3 regions of the Metabacillus schmidteae genome follow, and region 2 is predicted to be linked to each of the others. Evidence: predicted binding sites of a transcription regulator. Region 2 holds the regulator's gene; each other region holds the start of a gene.

Region 1 (8,422 bases), 290 kb from region 2:
GTACCTGAAGAGGTTAATATGGTGACATGTTAACAAACTGGGGTGGTACCACGATATATAATCTCGTCCCCAAGACTTATTTAGTCTTGGGGGTGGGGTTTTTTTATTTGCATTTAATTCGTGGAGAAATAGAAATTTGGTCATAAAATCTAAAAACTCAAATTAGAAAAACGTAGTTATACTAATAAAGGGGGAAAAATATATGTTAAAAGCATGTTGGAGGAATTTCCTATATATTCTGGATCATAAACTAAATGTTCTCATTGAATGTTGGCAAGAAGGATTATATATTCAAGGGATTGTTCATGATTGGTCAAAATTTTTACCCATCGAATTTATGCCTTATGCAAAGAAGTTTTTCTACAAGGATGAAAAAAGTGCTGAAGATGAAATGAAGTGGAAAAAAGCTTGGCTCCATCATCAACATAAAAATAAGCATCATTGGGAATATTGGGTAGTTGATCCTAATAATAAACAAGCCTTACCTATGCCAAGAAAATACCTTATTGAAATGGTGTGTGATTGGCGTTCCTTTTCAAGGAAATGGGGCAGAAAGGTTAAACCAGCAACGTTGGATCTAACTGATAAGATTTTGCTTCATCCTGATACAAAAAAAGAACTAGAAATAATTATGAAGAAGAAAAGAGAAGAGGAGAACAAAGTGGTTGTTTAAATAACACATCATATTTATTGCTCTAAGTCAGTTAGATTGTGAATAGATGCGTTGAAATATTGTAAACGGTTAATTACGTAACGATCATTAACAATCAAAGCAAAGCGATTGCATAGTAAAAGCAATCGATTATTCATTTATGGAAGGAATAGTAAAACGGGTGAAGAATTGATTAAGGTAATGTTATATACATTTTATCAGTAGAAGGAGAACTAGAAGTGATTTTTTTTGATATTGATGGAACACTGCTTGATCATGACAGAGCAGAAAGCATGGGTGCAATTGATTTTTTAAAAGATAATAGAAACGAGTTAGAATACAGTGACATAAAATTTGTAGAAGTATGGAATAAGTTATCTGAAAAATATTTTAACAAGTTTTTAGCAAAAGAAATATCCTTTCAAGACCAGCGAAGAATGCGAATAAAAGAATTGTTCGGCCAATACTTAACTAATGAACAAGCAGATAGCAAGTTTAATACCTATCTGGAGCTATACAAAAGAAATTGGTCAGTTTTTAAGGATGTAGTTCCTTGCCTAGAACAATTAAAACAACTGGGTTTTCGCCTAGGAGTTATTAGCAATGGTGACTATGATCAACAATTAGAAAAATTGGAGATTCTAGGGATTCGTAATTATTTTGAATGTATTATTACTTCAAGTGAAATAGGAGTAGCTAAACCAGATCCTACTATCTTTAAAAAAGCATGTATAAAAGTGAAGGTTCCAATTAGGAAAAGTTATTATATAGGCGATAGGCTTGAAACTGACGCAATAGGAAGTAATGAAGCTGGGATGGTAGGTATATGGTTAAATCGAAATAATAAAGCAGCAAATACAAATGTCAAAGTAATATATAGTCTTAATGGGTTAACAGATATTATAAATAGAAATGATACTATTTTATCTACCAAATAGATTTTAAATCTCTTCTTCACAATCAAGCAACGTTTTGAGAATAAGGATAAGAACCTTTTTTGTTGAGTTATTTAAGGATAGAAAGAAATACTTACAAAATAAGAAATATCTTATATTCTCATTTAAAAGAAGGTAATCTAACAGTCTTAATTAAAAGTGGTAAAGTAATGGCTGAATACATAAAAGAGATGAGAGAGCTTATTGGTAGCAGACCATTCATTATGGTTGGATCTACTGTAATTGTTATAAATGATAAAAAAGAAATACTACTTCAACACCGATCCGATACTGATGAATGGGGTCTTCCAGGTGGGGCTATGGAAATAGGAGAAAGCTTAGAACAAACTGCTGAACGTGAACTTTTTGAAGAGACTGGTTTAAAAGCTGAGAATTTTAAATTTCTTGATGTTTTGTCAGGAAAAGACTTTTATTTTCAATACCCAAACGGTGATGAGGTCTATAACGTTATATGTGTATACCTTGCAGAGGGTACCAGTGGTGTTTTATCCATTAATGATGATGAAAGTTTAAATTTAAAATATTTCAATATTGGTGAGTTGCCTCCTCATATTGATGAAAGGGCTAGGTTTATTATTAATAAACACATTATTTAGTTTGTACAAAATAAGCTTATAGGAGCTGATCCTTAAATGGGGATGTCTGACTATTATAAAAAACTTCGGGAAAAGGTTGGAAATGAATTATTATTTGTGCCAAGTGTTGCAGGAATAGTCCGTAATGAAAGGGGAGAGATTTTATTTCAGAACAAAGGGAATGGAGAGAGGTGGAGTCTGCCAGCTGGAGCAATTGAAGTTGGAGAAGCACCTGCTGAAGCAGTTGTACGTGAAGTTTGGGAAGAGACAGGACTAATTGTTATTCCAAAGAAATTATTGGGGATATTTGGTGGTAAAGATTTTCGTTATGAATATCCAAATGGTCATAAAGTTGAATATAATGTCTATGTTTTTGATTGTGAAATAAAAAGTGGTGACCTAAATCCAATAGATAGCGAAACTGTTGAATTACGTTATTTTAATCCTTTGAATATACCAGAATTGGCTGTACAATACCCAAAATCCTTATTCTTAAATGAAGAAAATTCAGAAGCTTATTTTCAGTGGAACAAACAATGGTTGGAAAATCTTTCTTGAATTAATAATATGGTTCTTTGACTAAATGGCCTGTATTCTGCAGAATGGAGTTGCATTTATGAAAAGGTTAGTTATTATTACAGTCGGCAAAACCCATAGTGGTAAAACCACATTTGCTAAAGCTTTAGAACTTCAGTTAAACGACTCACTTGTAATTGATCAAGATAACCACGCTGAATTTATTAATTCATTTTACAAATCCATAGTACCTAAACAGGGACCTAATACTTTAAAGTATGCTATAACTCAAACAATTGTTGATTATGCAGTTAATGAGGCTAATAATCACCTCATTCTTTGCAACGCAAATCGTAATCAAAAAGGTCGGTTAGATCTACTTGAACATTTTCATAATAAAGGATTTGTAAGTATCATAGTTAATTTTGATATACCAGACCAAGTTCTTCGTGAGAGAGTCGAAAAGAGCCAGCGAAGTACGAGTATTTTTAGAAGTGCTTCTTCTTTTATGGAAGTGCTAGCTAGACAACAGTCTGAGTACGATAACTGGGATGTTATAGCACCAAAAGAAGGAGAAGCAGATCATTTATTCTTAATTAAAGATAATGAGGAAATAAAGACTGTTATTCAAAGAATTGTAAGTATTGCAAGAAATTCCTAATTTTTATAGCTTATTTAATAAAGAAAAGATATATAGAAGTAAAAAATCTGCTGGTATTATTTCCAACAGATTTTTTTATATATAATCAGAAAATCCTATTAACGGATCTCGCCTTATTCATGTTGTTAATTTTTATGTATTGACATTCTAAAACGTATTGATCAATCTCACGGCTAATATCTAACGTTTTTGGGTTTATAAAGCCATTAGAATTTATTGAAAGTTTAAGGTCCTTTTTTAGTTTATTAATTTCAGAATCTAAATGAATCATCAAATCAGACAGCTGCTTATCGGTGGAATTCATTTCAATCACTCTCCAACTATTTAATCGTTAAAAATATGGCGAATAACTCTAAACGTTTAGTTATGTATTCGAAAACGTGGATCAATAAGACCTGTAAAGACCTTTGTTTTTGAATAAGTTAAGTTACAAATAAATGTGTTGAGAGCAAGTTTTACAATCCAGTTAATCTTTGTAAAGTTAAAGTGCTGTAACGCAATGTTGAATAAATCTTCTTTTAAGCCGTTTGGTAAATAGCACTGTAACCTAAATTTGTCGTCACCTTCTGGTGGCACTAATATACCAATAACACTAAAGCCCTCATTATTAACCATTTCCCTAAATGAATACAAACTTAGAAGAATAATAGCATTTTTAGACATCCCAATCTCTTCTGCTAATTGATCAAGTTGATTGCTAAGATCCATTGGAATATCTAGTTGATAGGAGTCTTTCTTCATATAACCTCTCCTTTTTTGTCAGCATTTTGATTGAGCAATTTGATCTTTCCGATTATTGAACACGAACATATATTCGATTATACTTTAACTAACAAATTAATGGAAGGGGGTTTCCAATGAATCATGATGAACAGTATAGGATTATGTTTGTAATAAGAGTGCCTTCTGAGTTGCAATTGTTAACCATTGTTGGCACAGATTATTGGAATGGAAGTTTATTCGTGTGTAAGCTGCATTCACCCAATGATTCAATTGATCTAAATTACAACACAAGTCATTTTCCTAAAGACTTGTTAAACCATATTGGTAAAGAAAAAGAATTAATAGACAGAGGTTTTTATGATTTACAGACGTATGAAATTAGTCTTTTTGAAAAGAAGATTAAGGCACAGAAGGAGTTCAAGATGAAGAACATTAAAGATCGAGGACTAGCTAAGAAGTGGGCTCCTTTTCAAAGTCTACCTGACCAATGGAAGGGAGTTCGAAAAGTTTTTCAAGATGATAATAAAATAGCCAAGCCTATACTTGATGAGGATGAATTAGAAGTGATCAACAATCATATTATGGAATCCTTAGAAATGGAAAAACCAATAATGTTTAAGCTATATGAAAATCAAGGATATGTTAAAAGCGAACCTGGAGTTGTATCAAAGGTCGATCCATTTCAGAAAATGATAAAAATAATTGATGCAGAAGGGTCATTAAAATCTATTTCTTTTAAACAAATTGTTGGTGTAGAAGCTATCTGACTTTTAAAGAAGGGGAAGTGTGATCGGCTTAATTGATGTAATCTTGTTCGTTTTAAAGAAGGTTGTATAGTAAGTGATCCTTGAACAATCATGATATACCATTTAATTTATATTTCATGGTTAGCACGAAGTTAATAGGAACGAGTGATTCTATGTATTGTAAAAAACATGATAACAATATTGATCCTGAAAGTTATAAATATTCGGAGAAGATTTTTAATCAAATTAGGTTGGATGATAATTGGGTTGATTTAGACGTTAAATTAGCCTTTAAAGAGCTAATCGAAAAGTATGAACCTCATTATGCTGTTTTTGAGTTAGTGAGAAAAGGTGTGCAAGATAAAGAAATTACTTCCTTGTTAGAGTTTGCTGGCATTTCTGAACAAATAGCTAAACACTTAATAAAGAAGAGTAAATATAGACTTAGTAAGCTCTTATAAAAACAGTTTGGTTAACAGAGTTTTCTTGATTTTAACCTTAGCGATACAGTACGGAAGGAATGGCCATGTATAAAAACTTATAAGAAACAGGGATTAAAATGTAATGAAATCATATAGTCCCAACCTGAACATGACTATTCAATATGATTAACAAGAAGGCTTCTATAGAAGGAAGCCTTTTATATCCAAGACAATAAGGTCTTGTACATTTAAACCTGTTATAAAGGTGTTTTAAAGACTTATTGAATAAGAGTGATGATAATGAGAGAAAAAAATGACGCAAAAAAACTAGAAAGATTGAAGTATTATCACAAAAATGATTTGAAGTTTATTAAAACCGAACTTGATGACATCAAACGTCTTCTTTCACAGAAAGATTATGAATGTGTGAACTTTAATTTAGATTATCTTATTGATAGAGTCGGAAATTGGATCAAAAAAGCTGAAAAGGAAGAAGGGATAAGGTGATGGGAACATTTTATACACTAGGAATTATTCGTCAATTCGAAACAACAGCTGATAAAGGACCTGTAAATCGTTGGGGTAGAGAACATCGTTCATTAACAAGAGAAGAATGGATTAAAGCTTTACGGGAAAGAATTGATCCTTATATTTACCATTTAGAACTACAAGAAGACGGATCAATGCATGGATTTTTAAAGAATGAAATTTTCCAACAGAATATCAACGGATTTTATGACGTTTTGCGTGAAATCTTAGGAGAACGAAGAAACACGAACATTGATCATTATGCAGAGTTTACTTGTAATAATAAGAAAGGTATTCATGATGATTCTGACGATAGCAATGGCTATTCTATCGAGGGTGCACACCCTATTCACATTATTAATAAAGATGGTCTCGGCATTAAGATCAAGTATGATTTTATTATGCTTATGTTAGAAGGCAAAGTGTTAGTTGAAGAATTTAATACCGATCCAGTATTAATTAATTACTTATTCCGTAATAGTAACATCAATAATCCACTTAAAGGTGCTGTTACCAGTCAGGTCGTTGAGTGATAAAAATGAGTGATAAAATTAATGTCGATGAAATAGTTGAACAGTTAATAGCCCTCTGGAAAAAGGGTGTATCACAAGAGATTTTAACTGATACTACGAGAAATTATCTAAAAATGTTAAAGCTTGCAGGCGATGAACAAGGCTATTGATTCCAAAAATAAAGAAAAGGCAGTTGGAAGAAATTGAGTGATAAAAATGAATGTGTATAATGATTGGTTGATGCTTATTACGTTTGTAATTGCTATTATCAATTCCCTTGTGGCTATTATCGGTGTGAAAGATGCTTGAAAAAAAACATCGGCTACTGTAGAAGAATTAAAGAAATCGAAAAACAAACAGCTGGAACTTTCACTATTACTATTAGTGGTTATGTTTTACTACTTAATGGAGGTGTTGTTTGGTTGAGTGAACGTAAAGACGATAAAGCAGCGTGGGAAGTACTTGCTGACGAACTTCTAATTGAGGAAGAAAAGGCGGAATGGTTGAAGAAAAAAGATCGTGAAGAAGTGAAGGGTTACGATATTCAACAAGGCGTTAGCACAAGGGACTATTACGAAAGAGTTTTAAATGATTTTGTTGAGTCCCAGCGACAAGGTTTCGAAGGTATTAAAAAAGAAATCGAAAAAGCCAAGCAGCTAATGATCGATAGAGGATACACTTTCGATAAACAAGAGACAGTCGAACATAAGGATCCTCAAATTAAACCCGAAGAATTTCTGCTTAGTGATGAAGAGATACGTAAATTGGCTGAAGAATCTGCTAGAGAAAGTGGAATATACTTGAAACAAGAAAGGTATATAAGAGCGTTCACAAAAGGTTTTAAATCGGCTCAGGAACGTACATATAAAAGATTAAAAGAGTTGGAGTGTGGTCGGAATGAGTAAAAAAGATCGAAACTATGATGATTTTGCCGAAGCTGAACGAAGAGCAGAAAGTCCAGAAGAAGAATGGGTTGAATTCGATGAAAACAAAACGGCAGAGGAATATGTTGACGAATTACTGCAGCTACACAAAGAAGGTAAGTTGAAGCTGAAAGCTGATCATGAACTAAAAGATAATGATTAACTTAAGTCCTGACATCGAACATTATTCCATTTTATTTATCTTTTTTTCGTTCTTTATCTTTTTTCTCGTGGTGAAATTCAAAGGGAATGCAAGTTTGAAGGACAGAATTAATCTGTTTTTTAACCTTTATGAGAATGATGAAGAGTTATCCGAGGAAGAAGTACGAGTAAACAACATAGCAAGTAAGCTGATGGAGCATACAGCCATGATTTATATAGGCTTTATAATCGCTGGTGCTATTTGGTGGATTGGAGGTAATTGATTAATGGATCCTAAATTTTTAGCTGAATTTGAGGGATTTTATCAAAAGGGAATATCTCAATGGGATGAGGATATGGTCAAGAGGATGAGAGTTACATATACAGAAGAACAACTTCGAGAAATATTTATGTATGACTTTCAGCGAGAAAAGAATAAACCTAAACTTGAAATAAAACTTGAACCGCAAGCGATTAATTATGATGTGGTGGAATATTACCTACCTGAAAAGTGGGAGATGGATAACGGTTTTCTCTTACTAAGTGAAAGAGATCGTTATGATGCCTGGAAGATACTTACCTACAATTTCGGTTTAAATAAGATGCTAGATACATTACCTTGTGAGTTGATAGAAGAATATCTCCAGAAAAGGCTGCGAAATGAACATGAATGACAAAGACAAAGAAAAAATAAAAAAAGAGTTCATCAATCGTTGTAAAAATGCTGTAAATCAAGGGTTTGAAGTAAAGAAAATCACACCACAGTATTCATATCCCTTTAAATTCAATATTAAATTACGGCTGGAGGAAGAAACTAAATGAATGAAAGACTATGGGACTATCTTTTAGATGATGAGAAAGAGAGTTTTGAGCTGGCACAAATGAAGATAAAGTATGCAAGGTCAGAAGGAGATCTTATACTTTCAGAAACAGTGATCAAAAGCTTAGTAAAAAAAGCATATGACAGATTTAAATCCCAAGAAGATTACAAAGAAGAAGCTTCAAAAATGAAAGAAAAGTTATACAAAGATTTAGAGGAAATTAAAAATAAAATATTTTCTCCTATA
Region 2 (8,422 bases):
TATTTCCTATTGGAATTGTTATGCAGCTCACTGATTTATCTGCAAGGCAAATTCGTTATTACGAGGAAAATGAATTGATCTTTCCAGCTAGAACGGAGAGCAATCGAAGATTATTTTCTTTTAACGATGTAGATAAATTATTGGAGATTCGTAATCTGATTGAGCAGGGTGTGAACCTAGCGGGAATTAAAGAAATTTTCTCTCGTAAAAGTACACATAATGAAGAAAAACAAGAGCAACCTAAAACGGTTGAAAAACCTGATCTTAGCGATTCAGAATTACGAAAACTTCTTAAATCCGAGCTTATGCAGGCAGGTCGTTTTAATCGGCCTACATTAAGACATGGAGACATGTCAAGATTCTTCCATTAATTATTATAGTAGCAATGAAAAAATTGAATATAACTTTTTGAAATTGGAGAGGAGATTTTCAAGTGGCTAAATATTCAAGAGAAGATATTGTAAGTTTAGTAAAAGAAAATAATGTAAAATATATCCGATTACAATTCACGGATATACTTGGAACGATCAAAAACGTTGAAATCCCAACAAGTCAGTTAGATAAAGCACTTGACAATAAAATGATGTTTGATGGTTCTTCAATTGAAGGTTTTGTACGTATCGAAGAATCTGATATGTATTTATATCCTGACTTAGATACATTTGTTATCTTCCCTTGGACAGCAGAAAAAGGAAAAGTAGCTCGTTTTATCTGTGATATTTACAATCCGGATGGTACTCCGTTTGCAGGTGATCCACGTAATAATTTACGTCGTATTCTTGCTGAAATGGAAGAGCTTGGCTTTACTGATTTCAACTTAGGGCCAGAACCTGAATTTTTCTTATTTAAGTTAGATGAAAAAGGCGAGCCGACTCTAGAACTAAATGATAATGGTGGTTATTTTGATTTAGCACCAACAGATCTTGGCGAAAACTGCCGTCGTGATATCGTTCTTGAACTAGAGGAGATGGGCTTTGAAATTGAAGCTTCTCACCACGAAGTTGCACCAGGACAGCATGAGATCGATTTTAAATATGCAAATGCAATTAAAGCATGTGACGATATCCAAACATTCAAGCTAGTTGTTAAAACAATTGCTCGTAAACATGGTTTACATGCTACATTTATGCCTAAGCCATTATTTGGAGTTAATGGTTCAGGTATGCATATGAACTTATCTTTATTCCGCAAAGGGGAAAATGCATTCCTGGATCCAAATGGAGATCTTCAATTAAGTGATACGGCAAGACAATTTATTGCAGGTGTTATCAAGCATGCACCAGCATTTACAGCAGTTACAAATCCAACAGTAAATTCTTACAAACGTCTTGTACCTGGTTATGAAGCACCTTGTTATGTTGCTTGGTCTGCACAAAACAGAAGTCCATTAATTCGTATTCCAGCATCTCGCGGCTTAAGTACACGTGTTGAAGTACGTAGTGTTGACCCTGCTGCAAACCCTTATTTAGCAATGAGTGTTTTATTAGCTGCAGGTCTTGATGGAATTAAAAACAATCTTGATGCTCCAAAACCAATTGACCGTAACATCTATGTTATGTCAAAAGAAGAGCGTGTTGAAAATGGTATTGTTGATTTACCGGCAACATTGGCTCAAGCATTAGATTTACTAAAAGCAGACAGCACTATGAAACATGCATTAGGTGAACATTTATTCGAGCACTTCATTGAAGCGAAAGAAATCGAATGGGATATGTTCCGCACGCAAGTACACCCATGGGAAAGAGAACAATACATGTCAATGTATTAATAGAAATAAAGCCTCAACCTCTGTTGAGGCTTTATTTGTTTTTTTATATGAAAAAAGCTTATCTTCTAAGAAGATAAGCTTAGTGTACTGTTCGATAAACCCCAATTACTTTTCCTAAAATACTAACATTTCGTAAAATAATTGGCTCCATCGTAGAGTTTTCAGGTTGCAGGCGAATATAGTCTTTTTCTTTGAAGAATCTCTTACATGTTGCCTCGTCATCTTCTGTCATAGCAACAACAATATCACCATTGTTAGCCGTCTGTTGCTGACGGACAATTACTAAGTCTCCATCTAAAATACCAGCCTCAATCATACTTTCACCCATAATTTCCAGCATAAAAACATGTTCATCTTCCGAAACATAACGGTCAGGTAAAGGAAAATATTCTTCAACATTCTCGATAGCTGTAATCGGAAGCCCTGCTGTTACTTTCCCGATGACCGGGACATTTACTACATTAATTTTTGGAATATGATTTGTTTCTTCTTCTAAGATTTCAATTGCTCTAGGTTTTGTGGGGTCTCTTCTAATCAATCCTTTGGATTCTAATCTAGCTAAATGTCCATGGACCGTTGAGCTTGAAGCCAGTCCCACCGCTTCACCAATTTCGCGAACAGAAGGTGGATATCCTTTCTTTTGGACCTCATCTTTTATGAAGCTTAAGATATCTTGTTGTCTTTTTGATAGTTTTGTCATCTTTTGTGACACCTCGGATCCTCTAATTTATGTTTATTATAGCATCATTTACCTTTATATACAAACATAAGTTCGAAAAAACACTTGACTAGAACAATTGTTCGTACTATACTTTACTTATAAATACGAACAAATATTCTTATGAGGTGTTACTTATGAAAAAAGAGTCTTTATCTTACATTCTAGCTTTTTTTGTTGTACTATTAGCCATAACAGTAGGAATTACTTATACCAATAAAACCGATAGTTTAGAAAACTATCACCAAGTTGAAATTAAAAAAGGTGATAGTCTCTGGACGATTGCAGATCAATTTCAAGATAAACATAATATTTCAAAACAGGATTTTGTCAAGTGGGTTCAGGAGAAAAATGAGATTCATTCTTCTACATTAACACCAGGAGAAATCGTTTTTGTACCAATACATAAAGAAGAAGTTCATCAATTTCAACAAATAGCAAGTGAATGAATTAACACAGATCTAGTGAATAGGTGATGATAAAAATGAAGGCCGTTATTTATTGTCGAGTTAGTACAGAGAAAGATACACAAGATACTTCAATTGAAAGACAAAAAGAAGAGCTTCTTTCACTAGCTGCAACTCACAATATGAACGTTATTAAAATAATAGAAGAAAGACATAGTGGATATGATGTAGATAGGGATGGAATTATTGAAGCGCTTGAGTTGTTAAAAGATAAGAAAGCATCTGTCCTTTTAGTTCAAGATGATACTAGATTAGGGCGTGGTCACGCAAAGATCGCGCTTTTACATGAAATAAAGAAACTACAAGCATCCATTTTCACTTTAAACGAAAAAGGTGAGCCGGAGTTATCTGAAACAGATTCAATGATACTGAGTATACTGGCTACAGTTGAAGAATTTCAAAGAAAGCTGATAAATTATAAGATTAAAAGAGGGATGCAGCGTGCTATCCAGAATGGATTTAATCCTCAAAAAAATCTTAAGAACCAAGACCAAGCAGGAGGTAGAGAGAAGATTGAGGTCCCACTTGAAGAAATAATTAAGTTGAGAAATAAGGATCTAACATTTCAAGAAATAGCTGCTACCCTTAGAGGACTTGGATTTGATGTTAGTAAAGCTACAGTTCATAGAAGATATAAAGAGCACATTGAAGAAACTCAATTCAACTCGAAATGAGAGTTGATCTCAGTACTAGTACTTCCATACTTATTAGTTGTCATTTGTCTCGCTGTTTAGTATGATGACATTTGTAGGAAAAGTATATCTAAATTATAGATTTTGTTAAAACATAATTTAGACTATTTTACCTGTTTAGAATAGACTAGTGTTGAGAGGAGTAGTATTGAATGTTACCTAAATCTAAAATAGATCGAATAAATGAATTATCAAAGAAATCAAAAACTGAGGGCTTAACGGAAGAAGAGAAGGTAGAACAACAAACTTTACGCAATGATTATTTACATGCTTTTCGTTCTTCGATGAAGAATACACTAAAAGGTGTTACAGTTGTTGATCCAAATGGCAATGATGTAACCCCTCAAAAAATTAAAAATGAGAGAAGAAAAGATCTTCATTAAATAGGAGGAGCAACTATCATTCCTCCTATTTTTTATTTTCCTGTAGAGCATGGAGAGCTGAGGTAAGCCTGGTGCTTAAGAAAGCTATGCAGGTGCATTCCAGTACTGTCCATGGAAAGAAAGTGCCTGCAGTGGAACCGTAATATTTTTAACATCTATATTATAACAAAAATTATCAGTTCTGTTCGACAAAAATAGTGTCTTCTCTCTCCAGTTTAAGACAATTATTTCTTTTGATTTCTTATATAATGTGAGAAATAGATAGTTGGGGAGAGTGAAATGGTGAGACACTATTATATATATTTAATAGAAGAAGAGTTTGCAAGTCACTACTTTGGACGGGAATCTAAAATCTACCATCTGTTTCAAGACTTTCACTGGACAACAGTACGTTCAGCTCATGGAAGTACAATTGAAAAGCAAATACAGTATATCACTAAGCCAATCCCGGCATTATTTATACATCAACTGCTAGGAACTCATCTATCAAAACGTTCGGATTATCAAATGTTTCATAATATACATAAAATTGTACTAAAAGGAAACGTCGGCAACGCAACGCTTATTGTAAAAAATCGCCATCTAGAACTTTCTTCTGATGGAAGTTTTGAAGCGGAAACCATTTTTTTTGAAGTGTTAAGAAAGTTTGATCCTTGTTTTTTAGCAATGGATTTTAAAGGTGAAAGATATGGTTGGTTAAACCCTATAAAAGAAAGAAATTTTGGCTGAAATATAGAGAAATTATAGTTCAAATGTTGTATAATAGCTATTGATTTAGTACACTGTAAGATAGACAACATGAAGGAGGAGTACCAATGGAATTATGGGTTGTTATTCTAGTAGGCGTTCTAGCACTACTTGCTGGAGTTGCACTAGGATTTTTCATTGCGCGTAAATATATGATGGATTACCTGAAGAAAAATCCACCTATTAATGAGCAAATGCTAAAAATGATGATGATGCAAATGGGAATGAAACCATCCCAAAAGAAAATTAATCAAATGATGTCTCAAATGAACAAAATGCAAAAATAAGAAAAACGTTGGTATAACAAGGTTTAAAGACTTGTGTTGATATATATTATACGTTATCTTTTATGAATAAAAACAATTAGTGAATTTTTCATCAGAGTATCGTTCTTATTTTTGATTTATTTTCATTAGACCAAATCAAAACCACTTATTTTGTTGGAAACTATTCCAATGAATGGTGGTTTTTTTTGTTATTAGGATGAATTGAAGAGTATCTATTATAGTTGACACAGGTTATACCAAACAATAAAATAATAAGGCTCCTTAGAGAGCCAGGTAGAATTAATCTTCATCCTTTTCTTTATCTTCTTGATTTACTTTCTTATTCATTTTATCATCTACAGTTTCAGTCTCAGAGACTGCTTGATCGCCAAACCATATTCTAACTCTTTCTTTTGCCTTATATTTCACTTCGTCATCGATAAACATTGCTACTGTAACAAGTGCTCCAAATAATCCTGACATATCATCAGTATAACCAGCAGGAAGTAAATCAGGGAAGAGATCAACTGGAAGAATGAAATATCCTAGTACGCTAATAATTACAGTTTTAGCCCAAACAGGAGTTGTTGGTTTTTGCAGAGTATAAAAAAGTAAAAGTGCTACATAAACAACTGAAACACCAGCTTTTTTGCCAAATTTCTTTAGCTTACTCCAAAAAGAATCATTCGAAAAATGCTTAGAAAAGTTTTCAGGTTTTACATCCTGTGACATTATAATACCTCACATATAATATTTATTTGGGTCATGACATAAATCTATTTTACCAGAAAATTTTATAAATGAGATATATTGTTTAGTAAATGAATCGGTAAATTGAGAAAAGTGGTCTGTAAAAAATGCAGTAAAGCTACGGTGTTAAGATGTCAAATCAAAAAGAGGTAAGAGGAAGGGAGGCTTTTGTATTTAAAGATAATGTACTGAACATATGTTGTTAGAAAGTGGGGAACCATGATCTTTGAACAATTAACAGGTTGTATGCAAAAAAGGAAAGCACCTATATAGCATGCCTTCCTATACCGCAATAAAAATTCTATTTACTAAACAAATTTCTTACACCGTAATAAATTAAGGCAAGTGAGAATATTAGAATCGTTAATACGCCGATTGTTGTTGTTACGGGTTCGATACTTGCTAAGAAAGTATCTGCTAATGGAGTTCGAATGAGTGCAAATCCACTGAAAAGTGCTGCTAGGAACAAGAAAATCCGAGTATTCATGGTTTTTCCTCCTTCCTATTGGATTGTTAGATAATATGTAAAAATATTTGCATATATACACATCTAAAGACTCATTTTTTAGAAGGATTTAATAAGGGGTGTTTTCAAAAAAGTATGTGAAGGGTGGTAAAGGATCAATGTCGAGAAATTGAAAAAAGCACGAAAAACGTGCTATTTTTGTATATTTATGAACAAACCTGCTTTTTATGAGGTAAATCTTCTTTTATATATTGTGTTAATAATACATCAAGCTCTTGGCTATATTTAATAGAAATGTTTGAGTTTAGCCCATTTTTTAGGACAATGTCAATTAGCTCGGCTCGTTTCTTTTCAATTATTTGAAGCATTTCTTGTTTAGACACGAGAACTTGTCCTTTCTTTGCAGAGATTAGCTATTTATATTATATCATTTTAAATCTTATGAAATAAACAGCAATGATTATATTATAAATGGTTATTAGGTGGTATGAAAAGAAAAATTTGCCATAAAAAATAAAATTGACATAAAAATGTCACATTAAGAAACATTTAAAACAATGTAACATTTGCTAGAATAGAGAAGACATTCTCTTTAGGAGGAGTAATATGGCTGATGTGAATATTTTTTTAGCGTTCGGAGCTGGTTTTTTATCGTTTATTTCTCCGTGCTGTTTACCACTTTATCCTGCATTTTTATCGTATATTACAGGTGTATCAGTAGGTGAACTTAAATCTGAAAATGCATTCTTACAGAAGAGAAGCTTCTTACATACTATATTCTTTTTAATTGGTTTTTCTTCAATCTTTATTGCTCTGGGGTTTGGAACTTCGTTTATTGGAGAGCTGTTTCAAAATTATCAAGATTTAATAAGACAAATTGGTGCATTGTTAATTATTGTATTTGGTCTGATGATTATCGGTGTTTTTACTCCAAAGTTTTTAATGAAAGAGCATCGGTTTGAATTTAAAAACCGCCCTGCAGGCTATTTAGGTACAATTTTGATTGGTATGGCATTTGCAGCAGGTTGGACGCCGTGCACAGGTCCAATTCTCTCTGCGGTAATTTGGTTAGCAGCAACAAATCCTGGATCCGCTATGATATATATGATTGCCTATATTTTAGGCTTTGCAGTACCCTTTATCGTATTATCTTTTTTTATCGGGAAACTTGGTTGGATTAAAAAGCATAATATGGCCATTATGAAAATTGGCGGGTATCTCATGATTCTTATGGGAATCTTGTTATTTTTTGATATCATGACATCTATTATTATTTTTTTAACAAGACTTTTTGGTGGATTCACTGGTTTTTAATACAATCTCTATTTTTAGTGACATTTTACTATATTTAAGAGATAAATTTGATATAATGGTCATATGTGTGATGGATATTGAATTGAAGGTTATGAAAAATTTGATAGCCTCAATTATGTCAAATGTCAATCGCCTTCTATTTAGAGAGTTTGTTGACACAACCTTTCTTTATATTGTCAGAATTTTATTTTATATCTGATAGTATAAGAAAAACATAAGCTCTCGTCGGTTAAACATGTGGCGGGAAGCTAAGTTTTTCTCACCATGAATGAGGAGGAGCTAGGCATGGCTAGGATATTAATTGTTGATGATGCCAAGTTTATGAGAATGACTTTGTCAAATATATTAAAAAAGGCGAACCATGAAATTGTTGGAGAAGCTGAAAATGGTATACAGGCAGTTGAACTTTTTATTAAGGAACAGCCGGATTTAGTTACTTTAGATATTACAATGCCAGAGAAAAATGGTATAGAAGCTCTAAAGGAAATCAAACAGCAATACTCTAATGCTAAAATCATTATGTGTTCAGCGATGGGCCAACAAAAAATGGTTGTTGAAGCGATTGAAGCAGGTGCTAAAGATTTCATTGTTAAGCCTTTTGATGAAAATAGAGTATTGGAAGCAATTGATCGTGTTTTAGGATAATGACAAAAAACCATTTAAGAATACTCTTTCTTAAATGGTTTTTAAGCTTGTCAAATCCAGCCGAACTCATTTTTATTGTGTATTGGAGAGATCTATCTTCTGAGTAAGGCAATATTTTTATTTGAGATTTTCTAGGTATCTAATCAAAATTCGTTTATACTAGTACATGTAGAGTTGACTAGTAAAGGATTGATAGTATTGTTAAC
Region 3 (8,422 bases), 1.5 Mb from region 2:
AAGCTTTGTGGAAACAAAAAAATGGGGAAAAGCGATCCTTTATGGTCTTATCACCATTTTTGCTATGGCTCTTGTTACGAGTCTCATATTTTCTTTACTTCTAAAATTCACAAGTCTCACTGAATCTTCAATTACATGGCTCATTCTCGGGTTATCTATTTTGGCATTGTTCATCGGCGGCTTTGTCGCTGGAGGAAACGGAAAGGAAAAAGGGTGGCTGATCGGTGGCATCACGGCTCTTCTTTTCTCACTGATCATTCTTTTATTTAAGTTTTTAGGGCATGGTCAAATTTTTTCCATGGAAGAACTAATGTATCACGGAGGGTTTTTATTAGTTGCTATGTTAGGTGGAATATTTGGAGTGAATACAGCTTCTTCCAGGGCAAAATAAAAAACCAGGGACTTACACCCTGGTTTTATTATGTACTTATTAATCTCTGACAACTTCGCGTACAGATTTACGATCGAATGTAAGACGAGTTCCATCTCCAACCTTTAGAACGATTTTGTTCTCATCAATTGAGTCAAGGATACCATGTAATCCACCGATTGTAACAATCTTGTCACCTTTTGCAAGGCTATTTTGCATTTCACGCACCGCTTTTTGTTGTTTTTGTTGCGGACGAATCAGCAAGAAATAAAAGATTGCAAACATTAGTACTAATGGTAAGACTGTTCCTAACATTTCCATTTATATCACCCCTTTCATGCAAGTATTAGAAGTTTTTAGCATTCGGTTTATTAAAGCCATACGCTTCAAAAAATTCATCGCGGAAATCACCTAAACGATCTTCACGGATTGCTTGTCTAACTTTCTCCATTAAGTTTACCAGAAAATATAGATTATGATAAGAAGTTAATCTCAATCCAAATGTTTCATCACTTTTTATTAAGTGGCGAATATAGGCACGTGAGTAATTTCTACATGTATAGCAATCACAATTCTCATCTAACGGTCCGAAATCCCTAGCATACTTGGCATTTTTTACAACTAAGCGCCCTTCGCTTGTCATGAGTGTCCCATTTCTGGCAATTCGTGTTGGAAGTACACAATCAAACATGTCAATTCCACGAATAGCACCATCGATAAGAGAGTCAGGTGAGCCTACACCCATTAAATAACGCGGCTTGTTATCAGGCATTAAAGGTGTTGTGAATTCTAACACACGGTTCATCACATCTTTCGGTTCCCCAACTGATAAGCCGCCAACTGCGTATCCTGGAAAATCCATTGACACCAAGTCTCTGGCACTTTGCTTTCTTAGCTCCTCATACTCTCCACCCTGAATAATTCCGAAAAGACCTTGATCATTAGGTCGTGAATGAGCTTTTAAACAACGTTCTGCCCAGCGACTGGTCCGTTCAACAGACTTCTTCATATAATCATATTCAGCAGGATATGGTGGGCATTCATCAAAAGCCATCATAATATCAGATCCTAAATCATTTTGAATCTGCATCGCTTTTTCAGGGGATAAGAAAAGCTTGTCTCCATTTAAATGATTACGGAAATGAACTCCTTCTTCTTCAATTTTGCGGAACTCACTTAAACTAAAGACCTGGAATCCTCCTGAATCAGTTAAAATGGCCCGATCCCAATTCATAAATTTATGAAGGCCTCCAGCTTCCTTAACAATCTCATTTCCTGGACGTAACCACAAATGATATGTATTACTTAGAATAATACCTGCTCCCATTTCCTTAAGCTCTTCTGGTGACATTGTTTTGACCGTTGCTAATGTCCCAACAGGCATGAACACAGGCGTTTCAAAACTGCCATGTGGAGTATGAACTCTTCCAAGACGTGCTCCTGTTTGTTTACATGTTTTTATAAGTTCGTACCGAATTGGTGAAGTTGACACCTTATTTCCTCCTTAAATAAGAAAAGTGTAAGAGCTGTTCAACAGCTCATCCACACCTCTTATATGAAAACCATATTTTATTTAGATAATAAGCATTGCATCTCCAAAACTAAAGAAGCGATACTTCTCTTTTACTGCTGTTTCATATGCATGTAATACATATTCTCTTGAAGCCAAAGCACTAACTAACATAATCAGGGATGATTTAGGGAGATGAAAATTTGTAATCATTCCGTCAATTCCTTTAAATTCATAGCCCGGATAAATAAAAATATTCGTCCAGCCACTTTCAGCAACAAATTGACCATTATGTTTAGCTGCAATCGTTTCAAGGGTTCTTGTAGAAGTTGTTCCGACTGTAATTATCCTTCCACCATTCGATCTCACGTTATTTAACAGTGCAGCCGTTCCATCTGTTACTTGATAAAATTCTGCATGCATTTCATGCTCTTCTACTGTATCAGCACTTACGGGACGGAAGGTTCCTAACCCAACATGTAAAGTAATGAAGGCGATATGAACTCCTTTTTCCTTTAACTGGTCAAGAATTTCCTCAGTAAAGTGTAATCCAGCTGTCGGAGCTGCCGCAGAACCAATTTCACGGGAAAAAACAGTTTGATAGCGTTCACGATCATCTAATTGTTCTTTTATATACGGTGGTAAGGGCATTTCTCCTAATTTCTCAAGTACTTCATAAAAAATTCCGTCATAATCAAACTTCAGCAATCTGCCGCCATGATCACTCGTTCCAACACAAGTTGCTTTTAAACTGCCGGAACCAAATGTAATTACTGTTCCTGCTTTCACTCTTTTAGCAGGTTTGACAAGTGTTTCCCACACATCATCTTCCTGTTGCTTTAACAGTAAAATTTCGATACCGGCACCAGTATCTTCTTTCATACCAAATAATCGTGCAGGCATTACCCTAGTATTGTTTAATACTAAGCAATCACCAGCTTGTAAGTAATTAATTATAGACTTAAACGATTCGTGTTTAAGTTCACCATTATCTTTTTGAAGAACCATTAACCTTGACGCATCACGTTCTTTTAACGGAACTTGTGCAATTAATTCTTCAGGAAGATAAAAATCAAATAATTCTACTTTCAAAACATTCACCTAATTTCTATCTTACTTATTTATCAGTGCTATTCTTTATATTGGTTGTTTTCACAATCTTTGTAGTTCTTAGATTAGTATTCGGTTGGTTGATTTCCGCTACAGGATGCTCGCTTTCCGTGGGGCGTGCGGTGAGCCTCCTCGTCGCTTTGCGACTGCGGGGTCTCACCTGTCCCGCTGCTCCCACAGGAGTCTCGCACCTTTCGCTCCAATCAACCTAAATAGTTTTGCTCAAAGGAACTGTTAAAAAACAAGATTCTAAAATAGAGCTATTTATTTAAATCGACCTAAAATCGAGAATACAAACGATAGAATAATACTGATAACTATACACGTTACAATTGGGAAAAAGACCGTTGTATTTCCTTTTTTAAATACAATATCACCTGGTAGTTTTCCAATAAACTGCATAAAAAAACCAACTATTAGAAGGATTCCGCCAATGATCATTAATATTTTTGGAAAATCAATCATGATAAGGAGCCTCCATTTGAAAATGTTTATAAACAAGATCTGTTACAATTCTTCCCCTTGGGGTTCTTTGCAGGAAACCAATTTGTAATAAATACGGCTCATAAACGTCCTCAATTGTATGTGATTCTTCTCCTATTGTTGCCGAAATTGTATCGATTCCAACCGGTCCGCCACGAAATTTCTCAATAATCCCCAGAAGAAGTTTGTGATCAATATGATCAAGGCCAAGTTTATCAACTTGAAGTCTTTCAAGTGCATCAACCGCTAATTGAGTTGATATGGTATCTTCTCCCATAACTTGAGCAAAATCTCTGACTCTTTTTAGAAGCCTGTTGGCGATTCGTGGCGTTCCCCTGGATCTTCTGGCCATTTCAATTGCTGCTTCATGTTCCAATCCAATGCCAAAAAGATCAGCTGTTCTTTCAATAATATAAGAAAGCTGTTGTTCATCATAATATTCTAGTCTACTTAAGACACCAAATCGATCACGAAGTGGAGCTGTTAGAAGTCCCACTCTCGTCGTAGCACCAATTAAGGTAAACGGCGGGAGATCTAAACGGACAGATCTTGCAGTGGAACCTTTACCAATAACGATATCCAAGCAAAAATCTTCCATCGCAGGATATAACACTTCTTCAATCGATCGATGCAAACGATGAATTTCATCAATAAATAAAACATCCCCCGGTTCAAGTGCAGTTAATACAGCTGCAAGATCACCCGGTCTTTCAATTGCCGGTCCAGAGGTTGTTCTTATATTAACTCCCATTTCATTTGCAATAATCGTTGCTAAAGTTGTTTTCCCTAAGCCAGGTGGTCCATACAAAAGGACATGATCAAGTGTTTCGTTTCGCATCTTAGCAGCTTCGATAAACACTCTTAAATTTTCCTTCACTTTATCTTGGCCTATATACTGTGACAATGACTGTGGTCTTAAACTTTGTTCTATAAATGATTCTTGTAGATCCGCTTCACTTGATACAAGGCGTTCATCCATGTTATCACCTTACTTTAATAGCTTTTGCAATGCTTTTTTTACATATTGATCTGTTGTTAACGATTCTTCTTGTAAGGATGGGACAACTTTTTTAATCTCACGTTCAGCATATCCTAACACTTTTAACGCTTCAATTGCTTCACTTAATGCATGATTTGCTGACTCTTTATCTTCTAATTCTTCATGATTAAAGAGATCTGGGGAATATAAGGCAGCTATATCGCCAAGCTTTCCTTTTAAATCCAGAATGATTTGACGAGCTGTTTTTTTCCCTACTCCTGGAAACTTTACTAAAAACGTATCATTTTCATTTTCTATTGCCTCGATAACTTGTGACGGATTTCCAGAAGCTAAAATGGCTAAAGCCCCCTTAGGTCCGATCCCTGTTACATTTAATAGTTTCATGAACAAAGCTTTTTCCTCGCGCGTAGAAAACCCGTATAACGCGATTAAATCTTCTCTGACATGTTGATATGTATAGACAATATTTTCTTCTTTTCGATTTTTTGAATAACTAAAAGGGTTAGGAGTATGAATTTGATAGCCAATTCCGTGATGATCGATCACGATATACTCAGGGGTTATATGATCCACAAATCCTTTAATAAATTCAATCATTGCTCTCACCTCTTGTGACTGTACCTCATTGTAACAAATAATTTCTTTCATCAGAAGAATTTTATATTTAGCGTACAATTGTTCTCATCATTATATAATACCATTAATATGGTTTACTTTGAATTGCAAATTTGCAATTCTCATTAAAAAAAGCTAACCCGAATTTATTTCTCGAATTAGCTTATAAGATCATTTCTTTTCAACCTTAGAATATGTCTCATATATTTTTAGAACTTCTAAATACTGATCTTTAGATTCGATTCTTATTCCTTCTATTAATTCATCATGTTTATGGCTTTCTAATTTTTTCACATCAATTTGAAAAAAAGACTGAATTACATCATTTGAACCTGGTCTACCGTTAAAAATTGAAAAAGTCCCATCCCCTGTAATGCCGAAATATCCATTTGTCTTTAATAAAGGTGATATATCATCAACTTCTCTTTGAAGTATTACACTGTCGTTTTTTTGTTCAAGAAGTTGCCATTCCGAATACATTTCCACAATTTCTTCTATAGAAGCTACTTTCTCTTGGATAATTTCCTCACTTACTTCACCATCTAAATATTTTCTTTGCAATACCACTTTTACAGATAAAGGCTGCTTTATACTATTTTCTTGTGCCATGATAGGCGTTGTATTAATGCTCATAAGACTAATAAAGAGAAAAACAAAACTACATACGGTAAGGATGCGACTGTGATAAGTCATTCTCACCTATCTCACCTCGCTCATATAAATTCACACTTCATCTTTTATTATTGTAGCCATTAATAGTATTTTTAACCAAAAACTCTTACAAAAAAAACAAGGGGCATTTGCTCCTTGTTTTTAAATATTATCGGTTATTCGCATTAAAAGGACGTTGCACTGCATCTCCAAGATTGTTCAGTAATTCGTTTATATCGGTGTCAATGACATCCTTATCAACACCATTTTGAATATCATTATCGATGTTTCGAATACGCCTAAATGTCCCTTCATCTGTTACAACTTGTATATCTCTTCCATCGGCCATTTTACGGGCTTGGTTGGTGATTTTTTCCTTCATATCACGATCATTACGATCATTGGAGTCAACGGCAACCAGCACGTTATCATCTGTCACTAGAACTCGTGCATTATCAACATTGTCCATTTTCTCTATATTATTTTTTATTTTTTGTGCAATCTCACCGTCTCCGCGGTTATAATAACCTACTTCATTCAAATGTCTATGATAATTCGCATCTCCATTGCTGTAGCGATTATCCCGAACAAGTCCTGTATCATTGTTTCCTAATGGAACTGTAGGATTGCTCATATTTCGATTGTTGTTTCTATTATCCACTTGGCGAAAATAATGATTTCTATTATCACCATCATTCATCCCATCCATCATTTCTGTAACAGGACCTTCATTATCTGCACCATTAGTATCTTCGTTTGTATAATATCCTATCGGTTGAGCTTGATTTGTGTTTCGGGTATTTTCTACAGCACCTTGGTCCCCATTACAAGCTGTTAAACCTGTTGTTAAAAGTGCTAATGCAGTAAAAGCTATGGCTTTTTTACCTTTTGTCAAAACAACAACCTCCCTGGAATAAAGATACTATGAACTGTGAGCATAAGAGATGCTCAATATTATCATGTACCTAAACAAGGAGGATGACTCTGTTAGTTATCGACAATACTTTTAAATAATGGGGAAAGAACAAAAGCGCAAGCGCCTTGAACAGCCTAGGGCAAATAAGACGCAAATGAATAAAGACGTTCTTTGTCTTCAATTCATTTGTGGCTTATGACCTGGAAGCGCTTATCCACAGTTCAAGAATTTTTAATTTCCAAAGCAGTAAAAAAGCAGGAGGAAAATTCCCCCTGCTTTTGTTAATTCTTAATCCTCTTCTTCCTCGCGATCATAGTTTGGCATGCCAAACATTTGACCACCTGGCCCCTGCATTTGTTGGGCTGGATTAAATCCTTGTTGTTGCCCGTATGGTGCAAAAGGTTGTTGTGCCATCATTGGTTGTTGTGCCATCATTGGCTGTTGACCATAGAAAGGTTGCTGCATCGGCATTTGATAGCCATATGGTGCTGGTGCCGGACCGCCACATCCACAATCTCCTTGATCATACGCAGGTGCGACTCCTTGAGGGTATGCCTGATTCGGCATATTTTGATATTGATCAGGTGCTTCATCATATGCTCCCATTACTTGATTTGGATAGCCTCCAAATCCCGGTCCCGGCAATACAGGTGAAACAGGTACACCCGCATATGGATTAACCGGGAAACCATGCCCATAATGTGCAGGAGCAACAGCCTGTGGATAAGGCATAGTTGGTGCTGTATAATGAGGATTATCGTAATCGTAATCATCATCTTCATCAAATTCAGCAGGACTAACTGCTGTTGGGTACGGTTGTGCTTGTGGCATCATTGCCGGGCTGTACCCATATGGCATTGGATGCATTTGATGCATCGGATGCATTGGATAATAAGGTGGACATAGTCCTGAACCTGGTAAAACCGGTGATACTGGAACCATGTACTGTGGTGCAACTTGTTGCGGCTGATACATCGCTGGTTGTGTTTGTGTTGGCATCTGCATATTAGGAATGTTCGGCATGTTTGGAATATTAGGCATGTTTGCCATATCTTTTGAATCCTCCTCATGTTTTTCTTCTGGTAAGTAATATGGCTCTGCTTTTTCTACTTCTGCCTCTTCTTTTGTCATCTCAGGTAACACATTTGCCGGCTTTTGTGGTAAAGGTGGATTGGATATATTTGGCATCATTGCCATATTCACCGTATAATAATTATTCACATCCATCCCAGTATATACCGGATGCTGAGCATTAGGTACAGGAGGTATATACGGTTTTGAAGGTTTTTCTGATACAGGCTCTTTAGGAACTGTATCTTCAACATCAACAACAGCCTTTGGTTTTTCCTTTGCAAATGGATGTTCGGCTTTCGGCATTTCCTTCTTAATTGGTGCAGCCTGTTGAATTGGTGCTTCTTTTTTAACTGCAACATTCCCTGAAGGCACTTTAATCTTCATTCCTGGCATAATTAAATCCGGGTTACTTAATTGTGTATTCATGCTCTTTAGTTCTTCAAAATCAACCCCATATTTTTTTGCAATTTTCCATAAAGTATCGCCTTTTTGGACAATATGAATTTTCAACGCTTTCCCTCCTAAGCAAAAAAATAAACATCTACCATCATCATTTGTACATGATGTAGGAATGAACATAATGATTTTCTTATTCACTTTCTTAATTCATTATGTTGAACAAGTATAAACAGATGCATAATGCCAACAAACTTCATAACAATTTATGAATGTAAAATGGTGAATATGATAAAA

What was found. Region 2 encodes LexA, which represses DNA repair genes until DNA is damaged. Its sites were predicted from a motif close to CGAACATATGTTCG; they were not measured.
Region 1: a site for LexA is predicted at 4,164-4,177, ahead of HWV59_RS13595 (YolD-like family protein). Genes of this name have one in related genera too.
Region 3: a site for LexA is predicted at 5,142-5,155, ahead of ruvA (Holliday junction branch migration protein RuvA). Genes of this name have one in related genera too.

The regions. Positions count from the first base shown of each region.
Region 1 covers NZ_CAESCH010000001.1:2,810,090-2,818,511, reverse strand. Annotated here, with positions in the region: T-box leader at 1-74, shown strand, start outside; gene HWV59_RS13630 (DUF5662 family protein) at 203-673, shown strand; gene HWV59_RS13625 (HAD family hydrolase) at 892-1,590, shown strand; gene HWV59_RS13620 (NUDIX hydrolase) at 1,758-2,204, shown strand; gene HWV59_RS13615 (NUDIX hydrolase) at 2,241-2,741, shown strand; gene HWV59_RS13610 (AAA family ATPase) at 2,800-3,360, shown strand; gene HWV59_RS13605 (Spo0E family sporulation regulatory protein-aspartic acid phosphatase) at 3,446-3,664, opposite strand; gene HWV59_RS13600 (hypothetical protein) at 3,721-4,101, opposite strand; gene HWV59_RS13595 (YolD-like family protein) at 4,218-4,850, shown strand; gene HWV59_RS13590 (hypothetical protein) at 4,931-5,290, shown strand; gene HWV59_RS13585 (hypothetical protein) at 5,552-5,758, shown strand; gene HWV59_RS13580 (hypothetical protein) at 5,758-6,312, shown strand; gene HWV59_RS13575 (hypothetical protein) at 6,318-6,461, shown strand; gene HWV59_RS13570 (hypothetical protein) at 6,597-7,196, shown strand; gene HWV59_RS13565 (hypothetical protein) at 7,189-7,377, shown strand; gene HWV59_RS13560 (hypothetical protein) at 7,472-7,639, shown strand; gene HWV59_RS13555 (hypothetical protein) at 7,643-8,029, shown strand; gene HWV59_RS13550 (hypothetical protein) at 8,174-8,422, shown strand, end outside.
Region 2 covers NZ_CAESCH010000001.1:2,519,446-2,527,867, forward strand. Annotated here, with positions in the region: gene HWV59_RS12065 (MerR family transcriptional regulator) at 1-371, shown strand, start outside; gene glnA (type I glutamate--ammonia ligase) at 434-1,768, shown strand; gene lexA (transcriptional repressor LexA) at 1,848-2,468, opposite strand; gene yneA (cell division suppressor protein YneA) at 2,624-2,935, shown strand; gene HWV59_RS12085 (YneB family resolvase-like protein) at 2,971-3,627, shown strand; gene HWV59_RS12090 (DUF896 domain-containing protein) at 3,798-4,028, shown strand; gene sirA (sporulation inhibitor of replication protein SirA) at 4,308-4,757, shown strand; gene HWV59_RS12100 (YneF family protein) at 4,844-5,062, shown strand; gene HWV59_RS12105 (YkvA family protein) at 5,342-5,773, opposite strand; gene HWV59_RS12110 (hypothetical protein) at 6,093-6,278, opposite strand; gene HWV59_RS12115 (aspartyl-phosphate phosphatase Spo0E family protein) at 6,464-6,625, opposite strand; gene HWV59_RS12120 (cytochrome c biogenesis protein CcdA) at 6,864-7,571, shown strand; gene HWV59_RS12125 (response regulator) at 7,857-8,216, shown strand; gene HWV59_RS12130 (CcdC family protein) at 8,415-8,422, shown strand, end outside.
Region 3 covers NZ_CAESCH010000001.1:4,020,508-4,028,929, forward strand. Annotated here, with positions in the region: gene HWV59_RS19745 (TIGR04086 family membrane protein) at 8-391, shown strand; gene yajC (preprotein translocase subunit YajC) at 431-691, opposite strand; gene tgt (tRNA guanosine(34) transglycosylase Tgt) at 717-1,862, opposite strand; gene queA (tRNA preQ1(34) S-adenosylmethionine ribosyltransferase-isomerase QueA) at 1,944-2,972, opposite strand; gene HWV59_RS19765 (DUF2905 domain-containing protein) at 3,255-3,455, opposite strand; gene ruvB (Holliday junction branch migration DNA helicase RuvB) at 3,448-4,452, opposite strand; gene ruvA (Holliday junction branch migration protein RuvA) at 4,462-5,070, opposite strand; gene HWV59_RS19780 (BofC C-terminal domain-containing protein) at 5,260-5,781, opposite strand; gene HWV59_RS19785 (YhcN/YlaJ family sporulation lipoprotein) at 5,909-6,634, opposite strand; partial or broken gene safA (SafA/ExsA family spore coat assembly protein) at 8,083-8,239, opposite strand.